2 regions of the Sporosarcina sp. P16b genome follow, and region 2 is predicted to be linked to the other one. Evidence: predicted binding sites of a transcription regulator. Region 2 holds the regulator's gene; the other holds the start of a gene.
The links. The regulator LexA, encoded in region 2, represses DNA repair genes until DNA is damaged. The targets are predictions, from matches to a motif close to CGAACATATGTTCG.

Region 1: the regulator LexA is predicted to act here: its motif matches at 4,196-4,209, upstream of uvrB (excinuclease ABC subunit UvrB).

Annotation. Positions count from the first base shown of each region.
Region 1 is NZ_PDYO01000014.1:25,461-40,802, forward strand. It holds gene uvrA (excinuclease ABC subunit UvrA) at 1-2,133, opposite strand, end outside; gene uvrB (excinuclease ABC subunit UvrB) at 2,141-4,123, opposite strand; gene CSV77_RS13315 (IDEAL domain-containing protein) at 4,332-4,589, opposite strand; gene CSV77_RS13320 (ABC transporter permease) at 4,782-5,993, opposite strand; gene CSV77_RS13325 (ABC transporter ATP-binding protein) at 5,977-6,723, opposite strand; gene CSV77_RS13330 (HIT family protein) at 6,845-7,270, shown strand; gene CSV77_RS13335 (YtxH domain-containing protein) at 7,460-7,816, shown strand; gene CSV77_RS13340 (HTH-type transcriptional regulator Hpr) at 7,995-8,558, shown strand; gene CSV77_RS13345 (hypothetical protein) at 8,645-8,830, shown strand; gene CSV77_RS13350 (YjcZ family sporulation protein) at 8,873-8,974, opposite strand; gene CSV77_RS13355 (peptidylprolyl isomerase) at 9,134-10,090, shown strand; gene yhaM (3'-5' exoribonuclease YhaM) at 10,296-11,234, opposite strand; gene CSV77_RS13365 (ATP-binding protein) at 11,234-14,086, opposite strand; gene CSV77_RS13370 (metallophosphoesterase family protein) at 14,088-15,290, opposite strand.
Region 2 is NZ_PDYO01000001.1:260,296-275,637, forward strand. It holds gene miaB (tRNA (N6-isopentenyl adenosine(37)-C2)-methylthiotransferase MiaB) at 1-382, shown strand, start outside; gene CSV77_RS01295 (YlbF/YmcA family competence regulator) at 382-816, shown strand; gene cotE (outer spore coat protein CotE) at 934-1,494, shown strand; gene CSV77_RS01305 (immunoglobulin-like domain-containing protein) at 1,611-2,084, shown strand; gene mutS (DNA mismatch repair protein MutS) at 2,307-4,874, shown strand; gene mutL (DNA mismatch repair endonuclease MutL) at 4,880-6,703, shown strand; gene CSV77_RS01320 (glycerol-3-phosphate dehydrogenase/oxidase) at 6,731-8,371, shown strand; gene CSV77_RS01325 (alpha/beta hydrolase) at 8,368-9,294, shown strand; gene miaA (tRNA (adenosine(37)-N6)-dimethylallyltransferase MiaA) at 9,278-10,210, shown strand; gene hfq (RNA chaperone Hfq) at 10,251-10,475, shown strand; gene CSV77_RS01340 (methionine gamma-lyase family protein) at 10,570-11,829, shown strand; gene lexA (transcriptional repressor LexA) at 11,884-12,504, opposite strand; gene yneA (cell division suppressor protein YneA) at 12,697-13,026, shown strand; gene CSV77_RS01355 (YneB family resolvase-like protein) at 13,023-13,676, shown strand; gene CSV77_RS01360 (DUF896 domain-containing protein) at 13,744-13,980, shown strand; gene tkt (transketolase) at 14,089-15,342, shown strand, end outside.

The sequences.
Region 1 (15,342 bases), on a different contig from region 2:
ATCACGTATATCGTCAAAAACGCCTGTATACGTAGCTGGATTGGAGCGTGGTGTCCGTCCGATTGGTGATTGATCAATATCGATGATTTTTTCCAAATGTTCCACACCACTAATACTCTCGAACTTTCCAGGTCTTTGTTTGGAGCGATTCAATTTCTGAGCCAATGTTCTATGCAAAATATCATTGACCAATGTACTCTTACCTGAACCAGAAACACCAGTAACTGCAATAAATTGACCGAGAGGGAATTCTGCGTCGATATGCTTTAAATTGTTCTCCGAAGCACCTTTAACGATAATGCTGCGTTCATCACGTGATCTTCGTTCAATCGGAAGTGGAATGAATTTCTTTCCGCTTAAGTATTGTCCGGTCAGCGATTTCTTGTTTTTCATAACTTTTGCAGGTGTACCTGCAGCTACCACTTCTCCTCCTGCCACACCAGCGCCAGGACCGATATCAATTAAATAGTCCGCAGCCATCATCGTGTCCTCATCATGTTCTACAACAATCAATGTATTACCGATATCTCGCATACTTTGTAACGTGCCAATTAGTCTGTCATTATCCCGCTGGTGAAGCCCGATTGAAGGTTCATCCAGTATATATAGAACACCCGTCAAACGTGATCCAATTTGTGTAGCCAAACGAATTCGTTGTGCTTCTCCACCAGATAATGTCCCTGCTGAACGAGATAAATTCAGATAGTCGAGACCTACGTTCACCAAAAAGCCCAAGCGTTCCTGGATTTCTTTTAGGACCATATCTGCAATTTGTGTATCTTTCTCGGAAAGAATTAATTGGTCAAAGAATTTTGTCGTTTCAACAATCGAGCGTTCCGTGATTTTTCCGATATGCTGACCATTCACTAATACCGCAAGTGATTCGGGCTTTAGGCGGTAGCCTGTGCAAGTAGGACATGACTTTTCTGTCATATATTTACTCATCTGCTCACGAATGTAGTCTGATGATGTCTCATGATAACGTCGTTCAACGTTGCGCAAAACCCCTTCGAAATAAATATCGCTATCACGGGTATTACCAAATTCATTTGTATAGCGGAAGCGAATCTTTTCTTTTCTCGATCCTACCATCAGTTTTTCAATATCCGAGTCAGCCAATTCGCTAACCGGTACATCCATTGGAATTTTATAGTGCTTCGCAATCGTCTTCAGGAGTTCTGGATAATACTGCGAGCTTGTTGGCTCCCATGGGGCAATGGCGTGTTCTTTTAGCGTCAAATCACTATTTGGAATGACTAAATCTGGATCCACTTCGAGTTTCATTCCAAGTCCGTCACATTCAGGGCAAGCGCCGAATGGGCTGTTAAATGAAAACATACGTGGTTCGAGTTCGCCAATAGAGAATCCACAAATTGGACATGCGTGGTGTTCACTGAAAAACAGTTCTTCTTCACCGATTACATCTACCAGCACATTTCCGTCAGCTAGTCGCAAGGCGGATTCCAACGAGTCACTTAGACGTGTTTCGACCCCTTCCTTCATGACAATTCGATCGATGACGATTTCAATCGTATGTTTTTTATTTTTATCTAACTCTATATGATCATCCAAATCAATCGTTTCACCGTTGACTCGAACGCGTACATAGCCTTGTCTTTTGATATCTTCAAATAATTTAGCATGCGTCCCTTTACGTTCTGAAATAATTGGAGCCAAAATTTGAATTCTTGTACGCTCAGGCAATTGAACTACACGATCCACCATCTGTTGAATCGTCTGCGTAGAGATTTCAATGCCATGATATGGACAATGTGGTTTCCCAACTCTCGCATAGAGTAAACGCAAGTAGTCATAGATTTCTGTCACCGTTCCTACAGTAGACCGTGGATTTTTACTAGTTGTTTTTTGGTCAATGGAAATGGCGGGTGACAATCCTTCTATAGAATCCACGTCTGGTTTATCCATCTGTCCAAGGAACTGACGCGCATATGCGGATAATGATTCCACATAGCGGCGCTGCCCTTCCGCGTAGATCGTATCAAAAGCTAGTGAAGACTTGCCTGAACCCGACAGGCCCGTAAGCACAACCAGTTTATCGCGTGGAATCTTCACCGTAATATCTCTCAGGTTATTCGCTCTCGCTCCCTGTATTACAAGTTCTTTATTTTTCATGCGGACTCTACCTTTCTGCTTTCAGTTCTATTACGGTATCGCGTAACTCTGCAGCTCTTTCGAAGTCCAAGGCTTTTGCTGCATCTTTCATTTCTTTTTCCAATTTGATTAGCAATAAGCCTTTCTCGTCTTTCGATAACTTCTTGCCGTTCGTCACCTTTTGCAAATACGATTCCGTTTCTTCAGCCACTTGAGTCGCACGGATCAATTCACGTATCGGTTTGACAATTGTCGTTGGCGTTATACCATGTTCTTCATTATAAGCTATTTGAATTTCACGACGACGTTCCGTTTCATCAATGGCTTTCTTCATCGAATCTGTCATTTTATCTGCGTACATAATGACGCGCCCTTCTGAGTTACGTGCTGCGCGACCAATTGTCTGGATCAACGCACGTTCTGAACGCAAGAATCCTTCTTTATCCGCATCCAAAATCGTAACCAATGATACTTCCGGGATGTCGATCCCTTCACGCAGTAAGTTGATCCCAATTAATACATCATACGTACCGACCCGTAACTCGCGAATAATTTCTGTACGTTCCAGTGTCTTAACGTCAGAATGGAGATACTGAACTTTAATCCCGATATCTTTTAAATAATCCGTTAAGTCTTCTGACATTTTTTTCGTCAGAGTGGTAATCAATACACGTTCATCTCGCTCGATTCGAAGATGTATTTCATCCAATAAATCATCAATTTGTCCTTCAATAGGACGCACTTCAATGATTGGATCCAGTAATCCTGTAGGACGTATAATCTGTTCTACCATTTCGTCTGTATGCTCAATTTCATAAGGGCCCGGCGTTGCTGAAATATACATCGCTTGGCGAATATGCTTTTCAAATTCTTCAAACATCAATGGTCGGTTGTCCAATGCAGAAGGCAAGCGGAAACCATGTTCTACCAATACTTTTTTCCGCGCTTGGTCTCCATTGTACATGCCGCGAATCTGCGGCAAAGAGACGTGACTTTCATCCACGACAATCAAAAAATCGTCAGGGAAGTAATCTAGCAATGTATAAGGTGTTGCACCTGCTTCACGCAACGTTAAATGTCTGGAGTAGTTCTCAATGCCAGAACAGAAGCCCATCTCTCGCATCATTTCCAGATCATAACGCGTCCGTTGTTCTAAGCGTTGCGCTTCCAATAACTTATCGTTATCTCGTAAATATTTAAGCTGTTCTTCCAATTCAATTTCAATATTTTCAATTGCTTTTAATAATTTTCCTTCACGTGTAACGAAGTGGGAACCAGGGAAAATAGCCACGTGATCACGATCACCGATGACTTCACCTGTTAAGGCATCCACTTCACGGATTCGTTCAATTTCATCTCCGAAAAACTCTAGACGTATACAACGCTCATCACGTGCCACCGGGAAGACTTCGACTACATCGCCTCTGACACGGAATGTACCCCGCGTAAAATTAATATCATTGCGTTCGTACTGAATGTCCACCAGCGTGCGCAATAGTTGATTACGCGGTATTTCCATTCCCTTGCGTAATGAAAATACCATTTCATTATATTCCTCTGGTGAACCAAGACCGTAAATACAAGATACAGATGCCACAATCAATACATCATTACGCTCGAATAAAGCACTAGTTGCGGAGTGACGAAGTTTATCGATTTCATCATTGATCGATGAGTCCTTTTCAATAAAAGTATCCGTCTGTGGCACATACGCTTCCGGTTGATAAAAGTCATAGAAGCTAACAAAATATTCTACCGCATTATCTGGAAAAAATTCTTTGAACTCGCTATATAATTGGCCAGCCAACGTTTTATTGTGGGCAATGACCAGTGTAGGTTTATTGATTTCCGTCAGTACATTAGAAACTGTAAATGTTTTACCTGTCCCCGTTGCACCAAGTAACGTTTGATGTTTCTTGCCTTCTTTTATGCCGTTAACAAGGCTATTGATCGCTTTTGGCTGATCTCCTTGCGGTGTATATGGTGCCTGCAATTGAAATGTTTCGTTCAAATGGTTCCACTCCTCTTCTTAAACACCTATCCTTCTATTTTACCACAACTATTGTTTTTTCTAAAGAAATAACGAACGTACGTTTTAAGCTAACTCTCTATGTACTTTATTGTACCCTTGTACTTTGTGAAAGAAACTTACAGCTAAGACATTCTATACAAATAAAAAACACTGCCAGGATTTTGTCCTAGCAGTGCCTATAAATAAATTATTTCGTTTTAAGTTCGTATCCATGTTCTTGTGAAATGTCGAGCAATTGTTGTGTATACAGGTCGAATGCTTCTTTGTCATTTTGATCCAGCGCATCGTCAATCAATAACATGATTCGCGATTGTGTTTGTTCCCAGTGAATGTGTTGTAGAAACAGATCCCAATAGATTTCGTTCAGCAGCTTTTCCGCTTGGAGAGAAGTGCTATTATTACCTACCGCTTTCAAAAATTCAGCATATGAGTTGTTATTATTCATCTCTCTCACCCCTGATACCTTTTAGTAATTATATATGCAATAGAATATAAATCGCAACCATTATTCTAACTATTCGAACTTTTGAATTATTTCAATGTGGTTAGTGGAGTATTTACTAGGCACATATATTCAGATGATTCTGTGACAATTCTTATATTATGAACTTTAGTTCAACTTTACTAGTATCTATTATCAAATTTCTATCATTTGCTCTTTGGTCAATCGGATCGTTGCCTCACCGACAATGAGTGCGATAGCCGCAATCAAAACAGGTATAATGCTTAGGCCGTATAACGGTAATGCCGCAAGTAATAGAATGATTGCATGTAGCCAAATCAGTTTTCTCACTAACGAACGAACCGCTTTGATTTGCGATTTTTCCTGTTCTTCGGGAAACAGCTGATCCATAGTAAACTCGTCTCCACCTTCAAGTGCCAATATCAACTGAACAGCAGTCGCAAACGCTAGCGCTCCTACAAAGATGAAAGATACAATTGGTAACGGTATTAAGAACGCACCCAATGCAGACAACGCCGTTAATCTAACCCACAACCAGAATGTATCATCTGTACGAATAAATGTCCTGACGATTAAGTACTTTTGCACATCCTTGCGCTTGAATGTAGAACGTTTCATAGCCATCGTTAACCAGCTACGCTTACTCACGGATCCAACTAGATGCGGTACTTCCGTGAAGTAATTCGCAAATCGATAAAAACGCATCATACGATTTTGTTCCAATTCAATAAACTGCTCATACGGAAACGGATAACGCGCTGCTTGTTTATCCCAAAACTTTGCATAGAGCATGGCGATAAGAATTCCGATAAAGATGGCAACTGTACTCCAAGTAAGTGCGAATTGAATCGTTAAAAATGTTAAAACCAGTCGAAGAACACGATCCGGCCAAACGAAGTCATGATTCGCAATACGAACGCTGTATTCAGTTCCTACAAACAGTCCTTTAAACACAATGATCACCAACAATACAAGAAGATAATCAATGCTCGTTCCCACTTCTGTTGCCTTTAATAAAGGCAACGCAATTACCATAGCAATCAATGGTAGCGGAAGTTGTGAAAACGTCGACCAAGTGATCGAGCGTCTCATATAACTCGACAATTGATTTTCTAATGGCAAGAAAAAAACAATGTCTGCCGGCTTGAGTAACGTGGTTGGTGCAGCTTTCATTAACAAAAGCGCAAGGACAACGGATATGATTAAGGCAGAAGGGAATGTAACAGGCACTTCTTTTAGCCATTCACTATATGCATACCCACCCGCTCCAATGGCAAACATGAAAACGATAGCCAAATGTCCAGTGAATACATAGCGCATATATTTCTGTAGTTCATTGACGTAATGGAAGAACCGCTGTCCCCAAATTTCATGCATGTTGTTCATAATCAGTTTCCTCAGTCATGGCAATATATAAGTCATCAAGTGTTGCATCTGGTCGCCCGAATGCTTTGCGCAAGTCGTCCATCGTCCCATTCGCACGTACCCGTCCTTCGTGCAACAAGATAATGCGATCACAATACTTCTCAGCCGTTGCCAATACGTGAGTCGACATCAAAATAGAAGCACCCGCATTTTTTCGTTCAATGATTTGATCGAGCAAAGCGCGAATTGCCAATGGATCTAATCCAACGAATGGCTCATCGATAATATATAATTTCGGTTCTACCAGAAAAGCACACATGATCATCACTTTCTGTCGCATACCTTTGGAAAAGTGAGCCGGAAACCACTTTAAACGTTTTTCCATACGGAACTCTTTCAGCAACTGTTCGGTACGGATTTCAAATTGTTGCTTGTCCAGTCCATATGCCATCGCAGTCAGTTCTAAATGTTCTTGTAATGTAAGTTCCTCGTATAACACTGGCGTCTCTGGAATATAACTGAATGATTGGCGGTAATGTTCTTTATCACTAAACGTCGCCCCGTCAATCTTGATTATTCCTTCAAGCGGATTCATCACACCGATAATATGTTTGATTGTTGTACTCTTTCCTGCGCCATTCAGACCGATTAATCCGACCAGTTCCCCCTCTTCTAGCTGAAATGAAAGGTCATGTAAAACAGGCCTGCGCGTATAACCACCTGTAACGTGTTCTAGTTCTAGGATTGCCATTATCTTTCCCCCTATCTTCTGGTATTATTTTAGCAAAGAAATTGTAAAATTGCTTTATCCGTCTTCGTTAACTATCTGAAAATATGCTACAATACATCCAAACATGAAAGGAAGTGTAGAAATGACCTCATGTATTTTCTGCAAAATTGTAGAAGGAACGATTCCAGGAGAAAAAGTATACGAGGATGATCACGTTATCGCCTTTATGGATATTATGCCCGTCACGAAAGGACACGTACTCCTAATTCCTAAAACACATCGTGAAAATGTGTATGAATTAACTGAAGATGAAGCCGCGAATTTATTTAAAGTGGCACCAAAAATCGCCAATGCATTAAAAGAAGAATTTCAACCGTGTGGAATGAATTTATTGCAAAACAATGGCTCTTTCGCAGGTCAGTCAGTCTATCATTTCCATATGCATTTAATACCGCGCTATGACAAATCAGATGGGCTGAAAGTAGAATTTGATACAAAAGTAGAACAGTTCCCGATGAACGTAGTGTCTGAATTAGCTACCCATATTTCTAGACGACTGCAAGAATAACATGGGGAGGTTGTAGGCAGAAGCGTACGATGTTTTTCTTCATCACTCAAAAGGAATTCTACTCTTCTGTCCACTTCTTCAAACCGTTAGAAAAGCTTTTGGTTGTATAATATTTCATTCATATCTTGCTCAACTATGCACTAACATGCTTTAATAAAATAATAACTATACAAAAGGAGTGTTCTCTATATGAAAGCGTCCACATTCTTTATTGGTCTGGCGGCAGGTGCTGTTACTTCTGCGGTAACTGTTCTATATTCTACACCAAAAGCCGGAAGTGAACTGCGTGACAGTGTCAAAAATGCATCACTCGAATTGAAGGATAAGTTGAAAGATGTCAAAGGGCAAGTCGCGGATCTAAAAGATTCTGTAACCGATCTAACGAAGGAAGCAAAAGAGCTTGTACCAGAAACTGTCGAAGAAATGAAGGTTTCTGTAGCCGACTGGAAGCGCTCGACCGAACACAATAAGAAGCGCTTAGAGAAAGAGATTTCTGCAATTCAAGCAGCTTTGGATGATCTCGAAAAATCAATTGGAGCTCGCTAACGTATTTCCATTTAGGCACCAGTTGTTCACTTGCTAATCTTTGAGTGCGTACCCATAGTAAAACAGCTGCATTCTATGGGATATACACTCAAACTAATTTATTTTATTATTCCGTCTTCTTTATTTGTTGTTTTTTTGGTATAATAAATAAAATGACAGAAAGAAAGCAGGTGTCTCGATGGCCGATCAAAATATTTCACGTAAAGACGCCATGATCTTCAATCAGCGTGTAGCCCAAATGTCCAAGGCATTATGGAAAGCTGTAGAGAAGGATTGGCAACAATGGATTAAGCCGTATGAACTCAATATTAATGAACATCATATTTTATGGATCGCCTACCATTTGGAAGGTGCTACCATTTCAGACATCGCAAAGTTTGGTGTAATGCATGTCTCAACCGCCTTTAACTTCTCAAAAAAATTGGAACAACGCCAGCTTTTATATTTCTCAAAAAAAGAAGATGACCGACGTAATACCTATGTAACAGTTTCAGAAAAAGGCAAAGCATTACTCATCCAGATGAATGAAAATTACCATAATGAAGATTATAGCGTACTTCAGAGTTCCCTCCCTATTCGTGATATTTATGGCAAATTCCCTGAATTCCTAGAAGTCATGTCAGTATTGCGTAACATTTATGGAGATGATTTTATGGACATTTTCGAACGCGGTTTTCAGAACATTGAGAAGACATATGTCGATTCAAATGATTACCTTATAAAATCTAAAGTAGAGTCTTAATCACCTGCTCTTTAGACAGTGTAGTTTTTTCCTTTTGATCACAAATTCTGCTATGATAGTATAGAAGCAGAAAGAGGAGGTCTATAATGGTTATTGCAATTACCATTCTATTTTCATTGTTCTACTTATATCAAATTAATAAAATGACATTTGCTCTTTGCCAATCTAGAGAGATTCCAGAAGATAAGCAGCCAAAGATTTATCGAACTGTAAACATTCTGATCACGATCCTCATTTTATCCTTATATGTAGAAGTATTCTTTAGTGCCTGACACTATGTATGCCCGCCCCCATTGCTGGAGGCAGGGCATTTTTTAATAACAGAATGCTGCACCGACGATGATCAACAAAATGAACAACACAACAATTAAAGCAAAGCAAGATGAACCTGATCCGCCCTGTGAGTAACCGCTCATGAAGGCACCCCCTTTCACATTGTATCCTATGCGAAAGTAGAAAAAACCGGTTGGGCTGTTTCAGATGAATGGAACCTTTTTGTTTTTCATACGTTATATGATATAGTGTTTACTTGAAGAATAATCAGAATCTATACTTAGATTAGGGGAGTTAATTACATGAAAAAGAAGATGTTAGCATTTACACTTGCAGCTTCGGTTGCAGCTTTATCCGCTTGTTCTGGCGGGGATGAAAAAGTTATGACGTCCAAAGCAGGAGATGTAACGAAAGATGAATTTTATCAAGAAATGAAAACATCTGTTGGTGAACAAGCTCTACAAATGATCATCTTAGAAAAGGTTCTGGATGACAAGTATAATGTAGACGATAAGCAAGTAGACGCAGAATTTGAAAAAAACAAAGAACAACTGGGTGAAAACTTCGAAGCTTTCTTAGCTCAACAAGGTCAAACACCTGAGAGCTTCAAGAAAATGATTCGTTTGAATAAATTGCAAGAAGCTGCATTGACTGACGGCATTGAAGTCTCTGACGAAGAGTTAAACAAGCGTCTCGAAGAATCTCAATCAGAAATCAACGCTCGTCACATCTTAGTTGAAGATGAAAAGACAGCAAAAGAAGTAAAAGAAAAGTTGGATAAGGGAGAAGACTTTGCAAAAGTAGCAAAAGAATACTCCACTGACCCAGGCTCTAAAGATGAAGGTGGAGATCTTGACTGGTTCGCTTACGGTGTAATGGTTCCTGAATTCTGGAACGCTGCATATGACTTAGAGCCAGGTAAAATCAGTGAGCCTGTTCAATCAGATAACGGCTTCCATATCATCGAAGTAAAAGAAAAGCGCAAAACTGATGATAAAAAGATTACGGATGAAAAGAAAGACGAAATCCGTCATGAACTATTGATGGAAAAGGCTGATGAAAACGAGCTATTGAGTAAAGTTGCAAAGCTAGTGAAAGCAGCAGATGTAAAAATTAAAGATGAAGATTTAAAATCTGCACTTGATTTGTTCAAGATGGAAGAGCAACCGGCTGAAGAAGGTACTCCAACTGACGAAAAAGCACCTGCAGAAGATGCTCCAGCTGACGATGCTGAAGTGGAAGTTAAAGAAGGTAAGTAATATATGAAAAAGGTCTGCCTTGGAAGTTATGACTTCCACTGGCAGACCTTTTTTGTGTTTTTATAATCGTACTGTTTGCCTGTTTTCTTTTTATTACAATGATAAGTAAAAACTCAGTATCTTCATGCCACCGTTCTTCTTGTTAAAACCACAACTTAACAAAATTTATTATTTTGCAACGGGTCGTGCCCCGTTCCATAGTAGTTTATTCAAAAGTAGGCTTGTAGAACGAACGGTTATCTAGCGGGAATACGCGCTCGGAGAACTCGCCTGGCGTAGTCTTTGACATTACGCGGTTTAGCATATTCATCTTCGCATCAATATTATCGATATAATGAAGAATTTCCGCCTCTTTCAACATCGGGCGCTTTGGACTGCCCCACTCCTCTTTACCGTGATGAGACAACACCATATGCTGAAGTAACATCACTTCTTCACCATCGATCTCCAGCTCTTCTGCTGCCTTGGAAATTTCATTGACCATGATCGTAATATGACCTAGCAAGTTCCCTTCAATCGTATACTGCGTGCCGACTGGACCTGACAACTCGATGACCTTTCCGATGTCATGCAAAATAATTCCTGCATACAGCAAGTCTTTGTTCAACGTCGGATACAATTCCGCAATCGCCTTGCCAAGTTTCAGCATCGAAACTACATGATCTAGCAAGCCGGATACGTAGTCATGATGATTTCTCGTAGCTGCTGGATATAACACGAAGTCCTGCTGATGCTTCTTCAGTAAATGACGGGTAACACGCTGAATTTGTGGATTTTTCATTTCAAAGAAATATTGCATCAATTCGTCTAGCAATACTTCCTTACTCTTTTCAGCAGACGGTACTAAATCTGCAATTGTCACGCCTTCATCTTCTTTTACAGGACGGATTGCTTTAAGACGAAGTTGGTTTTTCCCGCGGTATTCATGGATTTCTCCACCTACTTTTACGATGGTCGCTCCCTGATACATCTGGGCTTGTTCTTCACCCGCATCCCAAAGTTTTGCTTCAAGGTCCCCACTTTTATCTTGCAGAATCAACGTCATGAACGGACTCCCCTGCTGTGTGACGCCTTTTGTTGCCTGCTTAATCAATAAATACATATCGATCGTTTCACCGACTTGATAGTCAAGTAGTTTTTTCATCAGTAAATCTCCCCTTTTACTTTTCGTCCAATCTCAATTGTATGAGGTTCACTTGGCCATTTCAATTTCATTTCTTGATGGCAAGTAAAGTACAGAAATTGATGTGATGGCTGTAACTCCGTAAGTATTTCTATCATACGCGAAAGTCGCTCATTATCAAAGTGAACAAATGGGTCATCCATAATGATTGGGAACGGGGCACGCTCTGATAATTCATAGGCTAACGCTAGTCGTAAAGAAAGATAAGCTTGTTCTTTTGTAGCTTGACTGAGCTCATTGATCATGAACGTTTGTCCCTCGGCAGTGACTGCCTCAAAATAACCTTCTGCCGTTAAACCAATCGTCGCGTACCGATCCCCTGTTAAATAGCTAAACCATTTATTCGCTTGAATGAGTACGGCTGGCAATTGATGTTCTTTCCACTCACTCATCGTCTGTCGAATCGACTCACGGACAGCTTTACGGATTACCCATTGCTCTGTCATTTCTTCCAACTCGGCTTTTCGCACTTCTACTAACTGCTGGAGCTCACTGTACGACTGACTGGTACCCATTTGTGAGATTTCATGCCCTACTTTGACTTGCTCATCTACAAGCGCTTCTACTTCTTGCCGTATTATTTGAAGGCGGTTCGTCGTCTCGCTGCGTTGTCGTTCTAGTTCCGGTATAGTCCACTCTTTTACCAATGGTTCCTTATTGTATAAGGAAAGCTGGGCTTCTACTTCTTTTAGCTGTCGTTTCAGCAATTGTGCATCTTGATCTTGCTGATACGCTGTATAAAATTGCTCTTTTTCTGATACGCCAACGATCGTAAACAATTGTAAAATTTCCGCTGTTGTCGTTTCCAACAGCTCATTTGTTTCTAGTAATTGCTCTTTGATTTCAAGTACTGTTTTTTGCTTGCTTAACTGCTTTTCTTGCAAGCTATTCTGATGAAGTAGTTCTTGGCGAATTCTTTCAAATAAACCTTCTTCCGCGACAGGTCCGAGCACTTTTTCCACTTCTTTAATTAGCGACTGTACGTGTTGCGTCGCGGTTAGTAAACGTAGCCGCCATGTTTTCTGATCTATTTCCGCATCCTGGAACTCGCGCAGTAGGCGGAAGCTTTCCTGAATATTGAATGTCAAATCGAATGGTTCATCTTGCAACAGGTCTTGCCATTTCTTCACCGCTTGTTGTTTCTGTTCGTAAAGTTGTTCCATTTCTTCCGCATATTTCTGTAATTTGTGATCCAGCCTTTCAATCTCTGCTGCCACTTGCCGTTGGTCACGCTGTTGCAGCTCATCACGCTCAGCTAGTCTTTCGAGTTCTGCTACTAACGGTTCATTATTTCGAATGAACGATTGCTGATCTGATACAGAATCGGGTCGTTGTTTCCATAACCAAGCACCGACCGCCACCATTACTATACCGAGGCACGTGAACAACCATTGCTGCTGCAAGACACTATATGCCCCAATCGCTAGGCCAATGAGCATAATAATTACTGGAACCATCTGATTCGATGCCTGCTTATCCGACGCAGATATAATGAATTTAGCTTCCGCGAGCTGACGTTGCAGTTCGGGCAAGGCCGTCAGTTTCTTTCGTTCAGATTCAGTCAATTGCATACGTTCAGTATGTTCTTTTCGTTGCTCTGATTCCTGCCGTTCACTTTCCGCTTCCGCGAGAAGACGTTGCAATGCTTTTAATTGCTGATCCAACTCTTTCTGTTCTTCGAGGATTGGTTCAAGCTGGCGTTCACGTTGGATGGAAACATCCATCTTCCCTATCGACAACTGCTGATCAGGGGTTAATCCTAAACGATTACTGAGTTGCTGTAGTTTCTTTTCGAGCAAACGGATTTCTTGTTCAGCAGAAATTCGGTCCGTACGTAACCGATGCCACTCTGCTTCTTGTGTGACCCAGCGCTCTAACTGTTGCCTTTCACTAGTAGGCCGTAAATCGATCCATTCCGATTGCCATTCCGCTTGTTCTTTCTCTAGACGTGTTTTCTTTAATTGCAATTCGGATTGTTTACTAGCCAGTTCCTCGTACCGTCGGATGCCTGCCGCTGGGAATGTATCTGTCAAGTGGGAAAGTTGTTCAAGTAATTGATTACGTTGTTGCTGTAGCGGAACAATTTGCATGGCAATTCGTTGTTCTTCAGACTGCTTATAAAGACGTTGCTCTTCCAAGCGTAAAGTCGCCACTTGCTCGTCGAGTTCTTGCTTGCGACTAGTAAGCGGTTCATACAACGATAGCTTCTGCTGCTCTTTTTGCATCGCTTGTTCAAGTTCACGTATTTCGGTCAGTTTTTTATTCATCTGTGGTATTTTCCCAGACTTTTTGAAGAGGCTACCCATTTCTTTCTCCATCTTCTTTTCCACTTTCCAAAGTGTATCCAGGCCGGTCGTTCCGGATGCAAGTAATGTACGGCTTAAATCATTTTCATCCATCTTCTCGAGACCTTGTAATTGGAATAAGGAGAAAGAGAATATAGATTCAAATGCTTGTCGATCATAACCTCTCAATAACCTCTTTAGTTCGGCTTCCTCCATAATGCGCCCATCTTCAAAACGGATTAAGACGTCACCTGAGGACTTACCACGCACCCGCTCAATCATCCAATTACCATACTCATGATCTTCTATATACAGACAGCCGCCATATTTACCACCTGTTTTCGGCTCATAGCGCAATTCCTGTTGATTCTTTTGAGGAAATCCAAATAAAATATGAAGGATGGCTTGCTGAATGGTCGTCTTCCCCGCTTCATTCGGTCCATACAAAAGATTCATACCGGGGCGCAGATTAATTTCTAGATTCTCATGCTGACCGAATCCATAAAGAAGTATTTTCTGGATTTTCATTTCAGCTCTCCTTCAACAGTTCATTCTTAAGCAATGCAGTTGCCTGCTGTTTCAACCGCTCAAAATCCACAGGCTTCAATGCCTCTAAATAACGACCGGCTTTATGACTGTATACTTCTTTCACCAAATCATGCCAGTCATTCGTTTCCCAAGAAGAAATGGTTCTTTCCACCGGTTCCAGTAAAGAATTCGGAACTACTGAATCATGGATTGGTGGCCATTCAATTGCTGATATCCACACAAATGGTTCTATAGCTTCATACTGTTCTCGCAAAATGTCGAGCCATTCCCCTTCCACTCTAGCCAAGTCGTTTGTAAGGCCTTCCGTCTGTTCCATCACTAACTCCACGACGACGCTACCGGCTTCAGCTGTCAGTTGATCTATCGCTTCCTGACAAGCAGAAATCCAGTCATCTGCGTATTCAATTCCTTCGCACGAAACAGTCAATGAAGTGTACATAATATCCGATGTGCCTACAAATTTCATGGACGTCTGAGTCGAAGTCAACAGGACATCATAAAAACCTTTCTGTCCTGATTCATTGCGATGACGACCTTGAATATTGCCGGGATAGACGATCGGTGGTTCCTCTGATAATAGTTGGCGTTTATGAATATGCCCAAGCGCCCAGTATTGATAGTGCTTATCTTGCAATTCACTGACTGTAAACGGCGCATAGACAGCGTGCTCTACATCTCCTGCCACACTTCCGTGTAATAGACCGATATGTATTCCGTCAGTAGCTTCCGGATAATCCCTAATCATTGGTTCTTTCACATGGCGCTGCGGATAACTGAAGCCGTGTAAGTATATTATCTCGTCACGGATAGCCAATTGTTTTTGTTCTACTTGTTCAGAAAACACATGGACATTTTCAGGCAATGAAACTCTAGTCCATCTGCCCGCCAAGTGATCATGATTTCCGTATGATAGATAGACAGGGATATTCACTTTTTGAAGTTGTTGCATACCTTGCTGGAAACGAATTTGCGCACGCAAGCTACGGTCTTCACCGTCGTAAATATCGCCAACAATGACAATGAAATCCGGTCGCTCTTTGACTGCGTAGGCTATAAATCGGTCGAATGCAGCGAATGTGGACTGCTGCAGTCTGGCTAGCTCGTCCGGACCTGCTGCGGCCATGCCTATAAAGGGGCTGTCCAAGTGCAGGTCGGCTGTATGTAAAAAACGTATAGGTTCCATAGATCGCACCTCTTCCACGAATACTCGTTCCTATTTTACCATATATCATCTA
Region 2 (15,342 bases):
GTATCGTGAAGTTGGTTTTGATATGGCGTTTACATACATTTATTCACCACGCGAAGGTACGCCAGCGGCTAAGATGCAAGATAATATACCCATGGAAGTGAAGAAGGAACGCCTGCAACGTCTTAACAAGCTAGTGAACGATATGTCTGCTGAAGCAATGAAGCCTTACGAAGGACAAATTGTTAAAGTGCTAGTTGAAGGGGAAAGTAAAAGAAATCCCGATGTACTAGCGGGCTATACAGAAAAAAGTAAACTAGTGAATTTTGTAGCGCCGCGTTCCGTAATTGGTGAAATTGTAGAAGTTCGTATTAAAGAAGCAAAATCTTGGTCACTCAATGGTGAATTCATTGGAGTAGTCCAACAAGAAAAGGTGATGGGATAATGGAGAAGAAGTTTACGAAAGACGAAATTATAGAAAAAGCACGCGATTTGGCACATATGCTGGCAAACACGGAAGAAGTAGAGTTTTATAAACGTGCAGAAGCACAAATCAATGAAAACCAAAAAGTACGTGAGAAAATAGCTAGTATGAAATCACTTCAAACCCAAGCAGTGAATTTCCAAAACTACGAAAAAGAACGAGCGTTAAAAGCGATTGAAAAGAAAATCGAACAAGTTCAAGGTGAAATTGATGCGATTCCATTGGTACAAGAATTTAAACAGTCACAAGATGAAGTGAATAACTTGCTTCAATTGGTTTCGAATACGATTGCAAACAGCGTGACGGATGAGATTATCGAGTCTACTGGCGGCGATCTATTACGTGGAGAAACAGGATCATACGTAGAGAATACTCAAAAAAAATCACTTTCTTAAATAAAAAATCGGTTAAGGATAAAATTCCTTGCCGATTTTTTTCAATTTCTGGGCAGCTGTTGCATAGGATGGATAGAAGCCAAAGAAGGAGGAAGAAAACTGAAAAATTTACGACAAATTGTAACGAAAGCTGTTATTGCCAAAGGGAAGCATCGATCGGAAACAACTGAGCTGCTGAAGCCACCTAATCGTCCTTCCAGCATATTGGGTTGCTGGGTGATCAATCACACGCAACAAGCAAAGAAAGTCGGCTCGCATGTAGAAGTAACAGGTAGTTTTGATGTCAATGTTTGGTACTCACATCATGATCATTCCAAAACGTCCGTCTTTACTGAATCGATTCCTTATAAGGATAAAATCGCATTGCATTACCGCGATGAGCCGACATCTGCTAAAGAAGAAACGATTGTCACGGTATTACAGCATCCGAATTGTACAGAGGCAAGTATTTCTGAATGTGGTCAAAACTTCTCAATTTCCATTGAAAGAGAATTATTGGTTGAGATGATTGGTGAAACAAAAGTCTCTGTAACCATCCATCCTCATCCATATGATGAAGATTGGCCGATACTAGAATCAGAATCTTCGTCTATTGTGATGGAGGAAAAAAAGAATAATGAAGTGCCGAATAAAGAGAGACCACACCAACCGCCACAACGTAAAGATTCACCATTCTAAAAGCCGGGTATTCACCGGCTTTTTTTATTTGATTTTTTACGTTGAGTAGAAGAATATGATGCAGGTCAAATGAATTTTGTAACAATAAATGTAGTCTATAGATAGGAGGAGATCCTATGGTAAAGATAAAATGGCTTACACTTCTATCTGTCTTGATACTGCTGACAGGATGCGCGAAAGGAAATGAAATTCAAACACTTACAGCACCTTCACTCGAACAGACATTAATGGCGAATGAGCAAGGTCTGACATTCCTAATGGTGGAACATCAATACGAGGAAGGAACGCCGTTGTTCCGCACGATATTAAAGAATGACAGTCAAACCATTTATGAGTATGGTGAATACTATCAAATAGAAGTAAGGAAAAATGACAAATGGTACACTCTGACATATTCTGATTCCGTATTCTATGAAAATCCGAAATTTACTAATTTGGGTAAATTGCTTGCGCCAGGAAAAGAAACTCAACATTCTTTTTCTGTAGAAACTATTGGAGTGACACTCGTACCTGGTCAGTATCGCTTAGTGAAAATCTTTTTGAAACCTGTCGCTCCCTATTTTCAGTCACACTTGCTGTGCCATTTATAGTGACTTCTAAACACGAAACAGAATGATTGTGGAATATAGATATAGATAATCATAAACTATCTCAGCTAATCAAAAGCTAGGATAGTTTTCATTAAAAGATATATTTAGTTGATGACCTATGTCTATTCTCCTTTTAAAATTACTTCAACCCCTTTTGATTCGTTAACTCCTAGGGTGTTTGGTATAATGTATAGAAAATGAGCGAGAAAAAGAGGGTTTACCATGTCTGAACATACACCAATGATGAAACAATATTTGAAAATTAAAGAACAACATACAGACGCATTTTTATTCTTCCGTTTAGGGGACTTCTATGAAATGTTTTTTGAAGATGCCATTAACGCATCCGCATTATTAGAAATCACGTTAACGAGTAGGGACTCTGGCGCAAAGGAACGTATACCTATGTGTGGCATACCTTATCACTCCGCAACTGGATATATTGAAACATTAATCCACAAGGGTCATAAAGTAGCGATATGTGAACAAATGGAAGATCCGCGCAACGTAAAGGGAATTGTGAAACGTGAAGTCGTGAAAGTGATTACACCTGGGACATTAACAGAAGGTAAAACAATTGATGTCGAAGCCAATCATTTTATCGGTGCCATCGATAGCTTGGGAAATCAATATTATGCATTAGCTTACCTTGATGTTGGCACTGGAGAAGGAAAAGTAGAGTTGATTGAAGGAAGCGAGCGCACGTTACTAGCAGAAATAGAAGCCCTTAGCATGAAGGAAATTGTTGTGGATCAACAACTTCATGTGATGCTGGCGGAACTGTTTGAAAGTCGCGAAATCATGCTCTCAATAGAAGATACGGAGCATTCAGGATCCATCGCTCACGATACATATGAGCATCTGCCAGAAGAGTTGCAGGAAGTCTGCCGTAAGTTGCAATCATATCTACTCCGTATGCAAAAGATGGTTTTTGGTCATATTCGACCTTTCATCTATATAGAGAAAGATGCAAAGTTATCGATTGATGCGAACTCCATGCGGAATTTGGAACTCGTGCAAACTATTCGTTCGGGTAAAAAAGAAGGCACGTTGTTCTGGGTGCTTGATGAAACCGTTACTGCGATGGGTGCGAGGAAATTACGGATGTGGATTCACCAGCCTTTGGCGCAGCGCCAAGCGATTGAAGAACGTCTAGAAACGGTAAACAACTTACTGGATGAGTATTTCTTGCGTGAAGAATTACTGGAAGAATTGCAGGATGTATATGATGTAGAACGTCTTGCGGGAAGAATTTCCATGGGCAGTGCAAGTGCACGTGATCTTGCACAGTTACGAAACTCATTGTCACATATACCCAAACTAAAACAATTACTTGAAGAATCGAAGCGACCGATGTTACAACGGTTTGCTGATCGAATGGATCCTTGCGGGGAAACATTCCAATTGTTGACGGATGCTATTGCAGTAAACCCACCGATATCCAGTAAAGAAGGTGGACTCATTCTAGACGGCTATCATGAAAAGCTGGACGAACTTCGTAATGCATCTCGTAACGGAAAGACATGGCTAGCACAGCTGGAGCAAAAAGAGCGGCAGCTAACAGGAATTAAAACGTTGAAGATCGGTTATAATCGGATTTTTGGATATTATATTGAAATTACCAAGTCCAATATTCATTTAGCTGACTTATCACGCTATGAGCGTAAGCAGACACTCGCGAATGCGGAGCGATATATAACAACGGAGCTAAAAGAAAAAGAAGAACTGATTCTAAATGCGGAAGCAGATAGCCAGACATTGGAACTTGACTTATTTCAGTCAATTCGTGACCAAGTGAAGGGCGATGTGCAAAGAATTCAACAACTGGCCTCTGTAATTAGTGAACTAGATGTTTTGCTGTCATTTGCTAAAGTATCCGAAAAGAATCAGTATGTCCGACCAGAATTTCATACAGGAAAGGCTGTTGACATTCAAAATGGTCGACATCCTGTTGTTGAGAAAATGATGAGCCATTCATTATATACACCGAATTCTTGTACGCTAGCTGAAGATGAAAATATGTTACTGATTACAGGTCCGAATATGTCCGGTAAAAGTACGTATATGCGCCAAGTCGCTTTGACTGTAGTGATGGCTCAAATCGGTTGTTTCGTCCCTTGTGAAAAGGCTATACTGCCTATTACAGATCAAATCTTTACACGAATTGGGGCCGCAGATGATGTAGCGTCTGGACAGAGTACATTCATGATGGAAATGATGGAGTCTCAATATGCATTGGCCCATGCGTCGTCCCACAGCCTTTTGTTGTTTGACGAGATTGGGCGCGGAACGTCCACGTATGACGGGATGGCTCTCGCACAAGCGATGATGGAGTATATTCACGAAGAAATCGGTGCTAACACATTGTTTTCTACGCATTATCATGAACTGACACAACTAGAAAACGTTTTGGATCGGTTGTTGAATGTCCATGTCGCGGCGAAAGAGCAAAATGGTAAAGTCGTGTTTTTGCACAAAGTACTACCAGGTGCTGCTGATCGAAGCTACGGGATTCATGTAGCCGAACTTGCGGGTCTCCCTGCAGACGTGGTTGGACGTGCAAAAACCTTATTACAACGATTTGAGGAAGACAGCTCAACAAAAGGTGTGTCTTCGGTTTCGGAGCAGTTGGCTTTGTTTGAGACTGATAGTGAACCGACATTTTCAGTGGAAACTCAAAAATTACTTAATGAAATTGAAGCAGTCGATTTGATGAATATGACACCTATGCAAACTATGCAAAAAATAATGGAGTGGAAAGAACGCTTGACAATAGAGAAGAAGGGGTGAAGCGGATGAATCAAATTCACATCATGGAAGACACACTGGCCAATAAAATTGCGGCGGGGGAAGTGGTGGAACGTCCTGCTTCTATCGTCAAGGAGTTAGTGGAGAATGCGATTGATGCGCAAAGTACCAAGATAGAAGTATCTCTTATTGAGGCAGGTTTAACTTCGATTCGTGTGACCGATAACGGCAAAGGGATGTCTGAAGAAGACGCGATCCGCTGTTTTGAAAGGCATGCTACCAGTAAAATATCTAATGAGCATGATCTATTTCGAATCCGTACACTAGGCTTCCGTGGAGAAGCATTAGCAAGTATCGCTGCAGTATCAAAAGTATCGTTATGGACCTCGGATGGTGTTGAAGGGGCTGTAGTGGAAATTGAAGGCGGTAAAGTTCTGAAATATGAACCAGGAGCATTACGAAAAGGTACAGACTTTCACATACAACATGTATTCTTTAATACACCGGCACGTTTGAAATATATGAAAACAATTCAGACGGAACTTGGACATACGATAGATTTATTAAATCGATTAGCACTAAGTCATCCTACTATATCTTTTACGTTAACTCACGATCATCATGAAATTCTTAGAACATCAGGTTCAGGAGACTTATTACGGGTATTATCAGATATATATGGTGTCGCGGTTGCACGTAAAATGATACCGTTTCAAAAAGAAGATGCTGATTTCAAAGTGAAGGGTTTTATTACACTTCCTGAGATGACACGCGCATCAAAAAATTATATTTCACTTCTAATGAATGGCCGTTGGATTAAAAGCTATGCAGGGACTCAGGCAGCTATTGATGCAATGCATACGTACTTGCCGATTGGAAGGTTTCCGATTGCAGTCATTGATATTACAGCAGATCCCATTTTAACAGATGTCAACGTTCATCCTGCGAAGCGCCATATCCGTATCAGTAAAGAAGGTGAATTATTTTCTTTGATAAAGGAAGCCATCAAAGAGGCTATTCAAGGAGTCACTATTATTCCCGACGCAGTAAAAAAAGAAAAGCCTATAAAAAGAGACTCAGAGCAGCAGACAATTTGGACGCCACCTTATCGCCGGCCGGAAGTAACGATTCCGTTACATGAACATGAAACTCAGCCAACCATTACGCCTGTGGAAGAACCTATTATAGAACAACCTTCACCTGTCTTCCCTGAAGCCGTTTTTGAGTCGCGGGAAGAATCAGTGCCCGAAGAGCCTGTCGTTGAGCAGAAACAGCAGGAGATGAATCATTTTCCTTCCGTTGTACCTGTAGGACAAGTTCATGGGACATATATTGTGGCACAAAATGAAGATGGTTTTTATTTGATTGATCAGCATGCAGCGCAAGAGCGAATCAAATATGAATATTTTAAAGTGAAGCTCGGTCAGGTGGATGCGGGTGAACGTCAGCAATTGCTTTTGCCACTTGTTTTTCACTACTCGGCTGATGAGCAAGTGAAGATCGAAGAGTGTAAGAGTGCACTAGAAGAAGTCGGGGTGTTTTTGGAAGCGTTCGGTCCAGCGACATATACAGTGAAAGAGTATCCCTCATGGTTCCCTGAAGGACAAGCTACTTCGATTATAGAAGAAATGATTGAGCAAGTACTCGAGAAACGCAAAGTAGATGTCGAGAAATTGCGTGAAGAAAGTGCAATTATGATGAGTTGTAAAAAATCTATCAAAGCAAATTATTACTTAAGACAAGAAGACATGGAACGACTGCTCACTGATCTAGGGGCTTGTCATAATCCCTATACATGTCCACATGGTCGTCCGGTATTGATTCATTTTACAACGTATGAATTAGAGAAAATGTTTAAAAGAGTGATGTAACAGTGCGTATCAGAGAGGAGCGATTATATGTTTTCTACATTAGAAAGATCAAGCAGAATTCAGGACTTGAGAACCTTTTCATTCGATGTATTAGTTATCGGTGGAGGAATTACAGGTGCGGGTATCGCATTGGATGCGGCTGCTAGAGGATTTTCGGTTGCCCTAATTGATATGCAAGATTTTGCGGCGGGTACATCTAGCCGTTCAACAAAGCTGATACATGGTGGTTTGCGTTATTTAAAACAACTAGAAGTGAAAATAGTAGCAGAAACGGGAAGGGAACGGGAAATCGTCTTCCGTAATTCTCGTAATATCACGAAGTCCAGACCGATGCTATTGCCGATCTATCAAAAAGGAACGTATGGCAAGTACTCTACTTCTGCTGGACTTCTCATTTACGATTTACTAGCAGGTGTTAAGCCCACTGAACGACGTGAAATGCTAACGAAAGAAGAAACGGCCGAACTTGAACCATTACTGAAAAAGGAACGGTTAAAAGGTGGCGGGCATTATGTGGAGTATCAGACTGATGATGCGCGTTTGACGATTGAGGTACTAAAGAAAGCGGCAGAAAAAGGTGCGCTTTGCCTGAATTATATGAAGTGCGAACAATTCAACTTTGAGAAGGATCGTGTCGTGGGAGCGGTCTTAAGTGATCAACTAACCGGTGAACGATTTTCCGTAGCGGCTTCTATGGTGATCAACGCAACAGGTCCATGGGTTGACGAGTTGCAGAAGAAAATCAACAGCAAGCAAACGAAACAATTGCATAGCACAAAAGGCGTCCATATCGTAGTAGATCAATCTATTTTCCCGTTACAGCAAGCAGTATATTTTGATAACTCAGATGGCCGGATGTTATTCGCCATTCCACGGGATAATAAAACGTATATTGGTACGACGGATACATTTTATACGGATGATAAACAGCATCCGATAGCGACAGAAGATGATATACACTACATCATCGATGCGGTTCGTGAAACCTTTCCAAGTATTCATCTGCAACGTCAACATGTGGAATCTACATGGGCTGGAATCCGCCCATTGATTGCACAAGAAGGCAAGAATGCATCTGAAATATCACGAAGAGATGAATTGTGGGAAACAGTTCCTGGAATGCTGACGATTGCAGGAGGAAAGTTAACAGGCTACCGACAGATGGCGGAAGTCGTAGTGGATCGAATTGATGAACAGCTAGAAAAACCATCTATCAAGCGATGTGAAACAAAAAATATCACCGTTTCAGGAAGCGATTTCATAGACGATGAAGCTTTAAAGCAATTTATTGATCTGCAAGCTAAAAGAGCACCATTGTTCGGCTTAACTTCACAGCAAGGAGCGCGTCTTGCTTCATTTTATGGAAGAAATAGTGACCAAGTGTTCCAATTCGCTCATGCGATTTCAGTGGAAGAGAATAACTTGCCAATAAGTTTACGTGCAGAGATTTTATATAGTATTCATTGCGAAATGGTCACATCGCCAAGTGATTTCTTTATCCGTAGAAAAGGGGATTTATATTTCCAAATTGATGTGGTGGAATCATTGGCGACACAAGTAACAAACTACATGGCAAAGTTACTGCACTATACGGAAAGCGAGAAAACCATCTATGAAAATGATTTAAAAAATGCGGTTGCGGAAGCGAAAGGAAGTGCAAGTTCATGACAGATCAATGGATAGAAATGCGTGACGGCATTAAAGTGTATAGTATAAGTTATATACCTAAAACAAATCCGATTGGCCGTGTGCATATCATTCACGGACTGGCTGAACATAGCCGTCGCTATGAACGATTCGCACAGTACTTGCGATCACAAGGGTATGTCGTTACGTTGCATGACCAGAGGGGTCACGGGAAGACAGCTGTAGAAAATGGCTATGTATACGGCTATCTCGGTGACTCCGCTTCATTCGACCAATTGGTAGACGATGCGTTTGAAGTGAATCAATCCTATCAACTGCAATACCCAGCGCTTCCGGTCGTACTAATCGGACACAGTATGGGCTCGTTCGTTGCAAGACGTTATATCCAACTATACGGTTCAACGGTTAGTAAAGTGGTCTTATTGGGTACTGGGACCAATTCCGAACTCATGGCACATGCTGCGATTGCACTAGCTACGTACAGAGAAAATACGTTACCTAAAGAGCAACCGGATGAGTTTTTGAATGGTTTGGTCTTTGGCAATTACTCAAAACAATTTCCTGATGAAGGGGAATTTGCATGGTTATCACGCAATGTAGAAAGTGTAACGGAATATCAAGCAGACGAAGCATGTGGATTCGTGCCAACTGCACAAATGTTTCGTGTATTGCTAGAAGGGTTAAATTCTTTGGAAGCGCCCGAATTCTTATTGAACATTCCAAATGAACTGCCGATATTATTACTCTCAGGTACAGATGATTTAGTAGGAGACCGTGCGAAAGGTGTTTGGAAAGTAGCCAAACAATTTGATAAAGCGAATCAACAGCAAGTCACTGTCGTGCTCTATGAAGGCGGAAGACATGAAATGCTTCAGGAAACCAACTATAAACATGTGTATACGACTATCGTAGAATGGATGAAACGACATGAACCTACCCGTTGATGTACTAGCAGTCGTAGGACCGACTGCTTCAGGGAAGACAGCACTTAGCCTAGCACTTGCAAATTCATTTAACGGGGAAATCATTAATGGAGATGCCATGCAAGTATACAAAGAATTAGATATCGGTACAGCAAAAATACATCGTTCTGAAATGCAAGGAATCCCGCACCATTTCTTTGATGTAAAAGAACCAACCGAATCGTTTTCGGTAGCGGAATATCAACAAGCAGTCAGACAATGGATAGCGGATATTCAATCTCGCGGAAAACTACCTATTATTGTCGGTGGTAGTGGAATGTATGTTCAGTCCGTTTTGTTTGATTATCGATTTACAGAACAAGCGGCTGATCCTGCAGTGCGAGCGCGCTTAGAACAGGAACTTGAATCAGAAGGCGCGGATGTATTACATGCACGACTTGCAGAATTGGATTCGAAAAGTTCGGAAAAAATACACCCAAATAACCATAGACGTCTAGTACGTGCGCTAGAAATCCTTGAAGTGACAGGTCAAACAAAACAAGATCATGAACAGCAACAAGGAAATCAACCCATGTACCATTCTTTAATTATTGGATTAGATCTTCCGCGAGAATTACTGTATAAACGAATCGATCTGCGTGTGGAACAAATGGTTCAGGCGGGATTGTTCAATGAAGTAAAGCAACTCTGGAATAAAGGTATTCGTCAAACCCAATCAGTACAAGCGATAGGTTATAAAGAACTCATTTCCTACTTTAACGGACAATTGACAAAAGAGCAGGCAATAGAGGCGGTAATGAAAAACACACGTAATTACGCAAAGAGGCAGCTGACATACTTCCGTAATAAGTTGCCTGTCCAGTGGGTAGATGCTAATCAGTCAGAGAAAGAAATTTTTCAAACAACCTGTAAGATAATAAAGGATTTTGAGAAGTGAGTATGGAATAACTACATTACAGTGACAAGGAGGCAATTGAATGGCACAAGGAAATATGCAAGATACGTTTTTAAATACTTTACGGAAGAATAACACATTTGTTACGATTTTTTTATTAAATGGTTTTCAGTTAAAAGGTCTAATTAAGTCGTATGATAATTATACGGTTCTACTGGAAACGGAAGGTAAGCAACAACTTATTTATAAGCATGCGATTTCCACATATTCTCCTGCAAAACCAGTAATTTTAAAAGACGAACTATAAACAGGCGCTTGCCTGTTTTTTTGTTGTCTTTCGTTTGGTATATAGACTCGATCTGCTAAAATAGGATATGACAAAATGAAATGAGGTACTACACATGCAAATTACTCCCATTAATGAAGAATTACTAACTAGATCACAAGAAGCGGAAGAACTAATCGCTCCGTATGTGAAGACGGTAGAAGAAATTGCGTTTTTTAACCAAAGAAAAGTCTTACAAGCATTCAAACAAAATCATGTAAGCGACTTTCATTTATCAGGCTCAACTGGGTATGGCTATGATGACAGCGGTCGTGATGTATTGGAAAAAGTATACTCAGATGTATTCGGCGCGGAAGACTGTCTCGTAAGAAATCAAATCATCTCCGGCACACATGCAATTACGATTAGCTTGTTTGGAATATTGCGCCCGGGTGATGAACTTCTATATATCACAGGTAAACCATACGATACGTTGGAGTCTATCGTTTCGGGAAATGGCAAAGATACAGGTTCACTAGAGGATTTTCAAATTTCTTATCGGCATATTGATTTGAAAGAAGATGGCTCTGTTGATTTTGAAAAAGCAAAAGAAATGATTTCATCGAAGACGAAAATCGTGGCGATTCAACGTTCTAAAGGCTATTCAAGCAATCCATCATTCAGAATCCATGAAATTGAAGCGATTATTAAGGAAATCCGTAACATGAAAGAGGACGTTGTAATCTTTGTAGATAATTGCTATGGAGAATTCGTGGAAATGAAAGAGCCTGTTGAGGTTGGAGCAGATCTTATGGCGGGCTCACTCATTAAAAATCCAGGTGGTGGACTTGCCAGAACAGGTGGTTATATAGCCGGTAAGAAAGACTTGGTTGAGAAGTGTGCATATCGTATGACATCTCCCGGTCTTGGGGCTGAAGCAGGAGCCTCTCTCGATACGTTACTGGAGATGTATCAAGGTTTCTTCTTGGCACCACACGTAGTCAGTCAGGCCGTTAAAGGTGCGCTATTCACATCCGCATTTTTAGGCAGCTTTGGTATGGACACGACTCCGCATTACAGTGAGCTTCGAACAGATTTAATTCAATCCGTGAATTTTAAGAACGCTAAACAAATGATTGCATTCTGCCAAATGATTCAGCAAAATTCACCAATCAATGCCCAATATGCACCGGAGCCTTCCTATATGCCTGGTTATGCTGATGACGTCATCATGGCCGCGGGAACGTTCATTCAAGGCTCTAGTATTGAATTGACAGCTGACGGTCCGATTAGGCCACCATATACGGCATATATTCAAGGAGGATTGACTTACGAGCATATAAAATCCGCAGTACTAGATTCTATGGAACAATTACTTGAAATGAAATTGGTATAAAGAAAAAAGTGTATCGAAAACCTATTGAGGTTTCTCGATACACTTTTTTGATCATTAATGAATCATACGGAATACACCGATCACTTTTCCTAGTATAGAAACTTGATCTACAATGATTGGCTCCATAGAGGAGTTTTCCGGTTGGAGTCGGAAATAGTCTTTCTCTTTAAAGAAACGTTTGACTGTTGCCTCATCTTCTTCTGTCATAGCCACGACAATTTCACCATTACTTGCGGAATGCGTTTGTCTGACAATCACGCGGTCTCCGTTTAGGATGCCCGCTTCGATCATGCTATCCCCTACAATCTCCAACATGAAGACTTCATCCTCAGATGAACCGAATGTATCCGGCAAAGGAAAGTACTCTTCAATATTTTCAATCGTCGTAATTGGATTACCTGCTGTAACTTTACCGATCAACGGTACATGCATAACACCACTTTTTAACTCGTCCAATCCCTCTGGATCCAATATTTCAATGGCGCGAGGTTTTGTCGGGTCTCTCCGTATGAAACCTTTACTTTCGAGTCGTGATAAATGACCGTGGACCGTAGAACTTGATGCAAGACCGACAGCTTCTCCAATTTCACGAACGGAAGGGGGATACCCTTTTAATCGTACTTCTTCTTTTATAAACGCAAGTATTTCTTCTTGTCTCTTTGATATTTTCTTCAACAGATTCACCTCTTCTACTAGTTTGCAAGCAATGGAATACTGAACCACTATTTTGAATATAGTATAACATGTGTTCGATTACTAATCAAACAAAGGTTCTAATTTTACTTGACATAGAATCATATGTTCTCTTATAATTAAGAACAGGTATTCCGAACATGTATTCTAAAAGCGTAAATTAGAGGAGGAGTTATGATGGAGATTATTAAAGAATTTATTAAAAATAATTATTATTTTGCAGTATTATTAGTAGTTTGTGTTTCATTTGCTTGGGTTCAATTCGATAAAATGGCTGAGGAAGATCACTATATGGAGATCGTTATTAATGAAGGAGATACACTGTGGCAGTTGGCTTCCAATTACTCGGAAGATATACCAACTACCCACTGGATCGAACAGGTACGGTCTTTAAATGAATTACCTACGGATCAAATCGTTTCAGGTGAATTACTGCGCGTGCCTGTTAAAATTAATAAACAAACAGATATTCGAGTAGCTGAAATAGGAGGGGGATCTAAATGATGGAAAAGAAATGTGTAATATACTGCCGAGTGAGTACGGAAAAAGAAACACAAGAACAATCTATTGTAAGGCAGCAAGAAGAATTAGAAAAATTAGCTGCTGAATTATCATATGATTGCGTTGGAATCTATACAGATCGTCAGAGTGGATATGACATGGATCGTGAAGGTCTTCTGTCCATGTTGGATCGAATTCAAAACGGTTCAGTGGATGCAGTATTCATTCAAGACGAAACACGATTAGGGCGGGGCAATGCAAGAGTCGCGATATTGCATGTAATTGCCAAAAGTGAAACGATCGTGATTACCAATCATTCAAACGGTACGATAGAATTGAATGAAATGGACTCGATGTTGTTGGAAATTCTGGCAATCGTAGAAGAATACCAACGCAAACTACATAATGCAAAAATACGTAGAGGGATGAAGCGTGCTGTTGACAGGGGCTATGATCCATCGAAGAATTTGCGAAATATTGACCAAGGAGTGGGGCGTGAAAGACTTGAGCTTCCGATAGAAGAAATTGTCTCGCTTCGTAACAAAGGTCTTACATATGAAGAAATTGCAAACGTGTTAAATGGATTAGGTCATGCTGTCAGCAAGGCCACGGTTCATAGAAGATATAAAGAGTTTATGGCACAAGAACACTAATAGGTTGCACTTTTCCTCCAGGTTGTTTACATTTTATTAAACGACTAACTTATGGAGGTTTTTAAAGATGCTCTCAGAAAAGAAAATAAAACGTATTAATGAATTGGCAAATAAAAAGAAAACAACAGGATTATCGATCGAGGAAGCAAAAGAACAGACCCAGCTCAGAAAGGAATACTTGGAAACATTCCGTTCCAGTATGCGTGAAACTATCGAATCGGTCAAAGTAATGGACCCAGAAGGAAATGACGTAACACCTGAAAAAGTCAAACAAGCTAGAGCGAATCAAAAACCACTAAATTGATGATAGGTAAAGGATTAACATTGTAATTAACCGAGGAATTGACTACACTAGAGAAGGAATATATACTATAAAACACTCATATGAGACAGGACGGAAAGGATGTACAGCATGACCGAAAAAATCGATCAACTGGCAATAACGACAATCCGAACATTATCAATCGATGCGATTGAAAAAGCAAATTCTGGTCACCCCGGATTACCGATGGGCGCAGCGCCAATGGCGTACACACTATGGACGCAACATTTACACCACAATCCATCAAACCCACAATGGTTCAATCGTGATCGCTTTGTACTTTCGGCAGGACACGGCTCGATGTTACTCTATAGCTTGTTGCATTTAAGTGGCTATGGTCTGACGATTGATGACTTGAAAAATTTCAGACAATGGGATTCAAAGACACCAGGACATCCGGAATATGGACATACAGTGGGAGTTGAAGCAACTACTGGACCACTTGGACAAGGAATTGGTATGTCTATAGGTATGGCAATGGCTGAAAAACATCTTGCAGCAACGTATAACAAGCCAGGTTTTGATATTGTAGATCACTACACATATGCACTTTGTGGAGATGGTGATTTGATGGAAGGTGTAGCAGCAGAGGCAATCTCGATGGCAGGTCACCTTCAGTTAAACAAACTAATCGTACTTTATGACAGTAACGATATTTCTTTAGATGGCGATTTAGATATGTCATTCTCTGAAAACATTAGAAAACGCTTTGAATCATATGGCTGGAACTATGCACGCGTAGAAGACGGCAATGATACAAAATCTGTTTCAGATGCAATTGAAAAAGCAAAAGGTAATACGGGCGGTCCGACAATCATAGAAGTGAAAACTGTAATTGGCTATGGTTCACCAAATAAATCTGGTAAAGCAGATGCACACGGTGCACCATTAGGCGAGGATGAAATGGCGCTTACGAAAGAGTATTACAAGTGGACATTTGAAGAGGACTTCTACGTTCCAGAAGAAGTCTATGACCGGTTTAATTCAGCAACAGATCAACTGGGGGTTCAGTCAGAGCAACAATGGAATGAATTATTCGCTAGCTATGAAAACGAACATAAAGAATTGGCAGCACAGTTTAAACTAGCGATTGCAAACGAACTTCCAACTGATTTAAAAGAACAAATGCCAGTTTATGAAGCGGGTGCTTCTGTAGCGACTCGTTCAGCATCCGGTGAGTCAATCAATGCATTAGCGAAAGCAGTTCCAGCTTTATTCGGCGGTAGTGCGGACCTTGCAGGTTCAAACAAGACGACGATTAAGAATGCAGGTGATTTTACTGTAGACAACTATGCGGGCCGTAATATATGGTTTGGCGTTCGTGAATTCGCGATGGGGACGGCT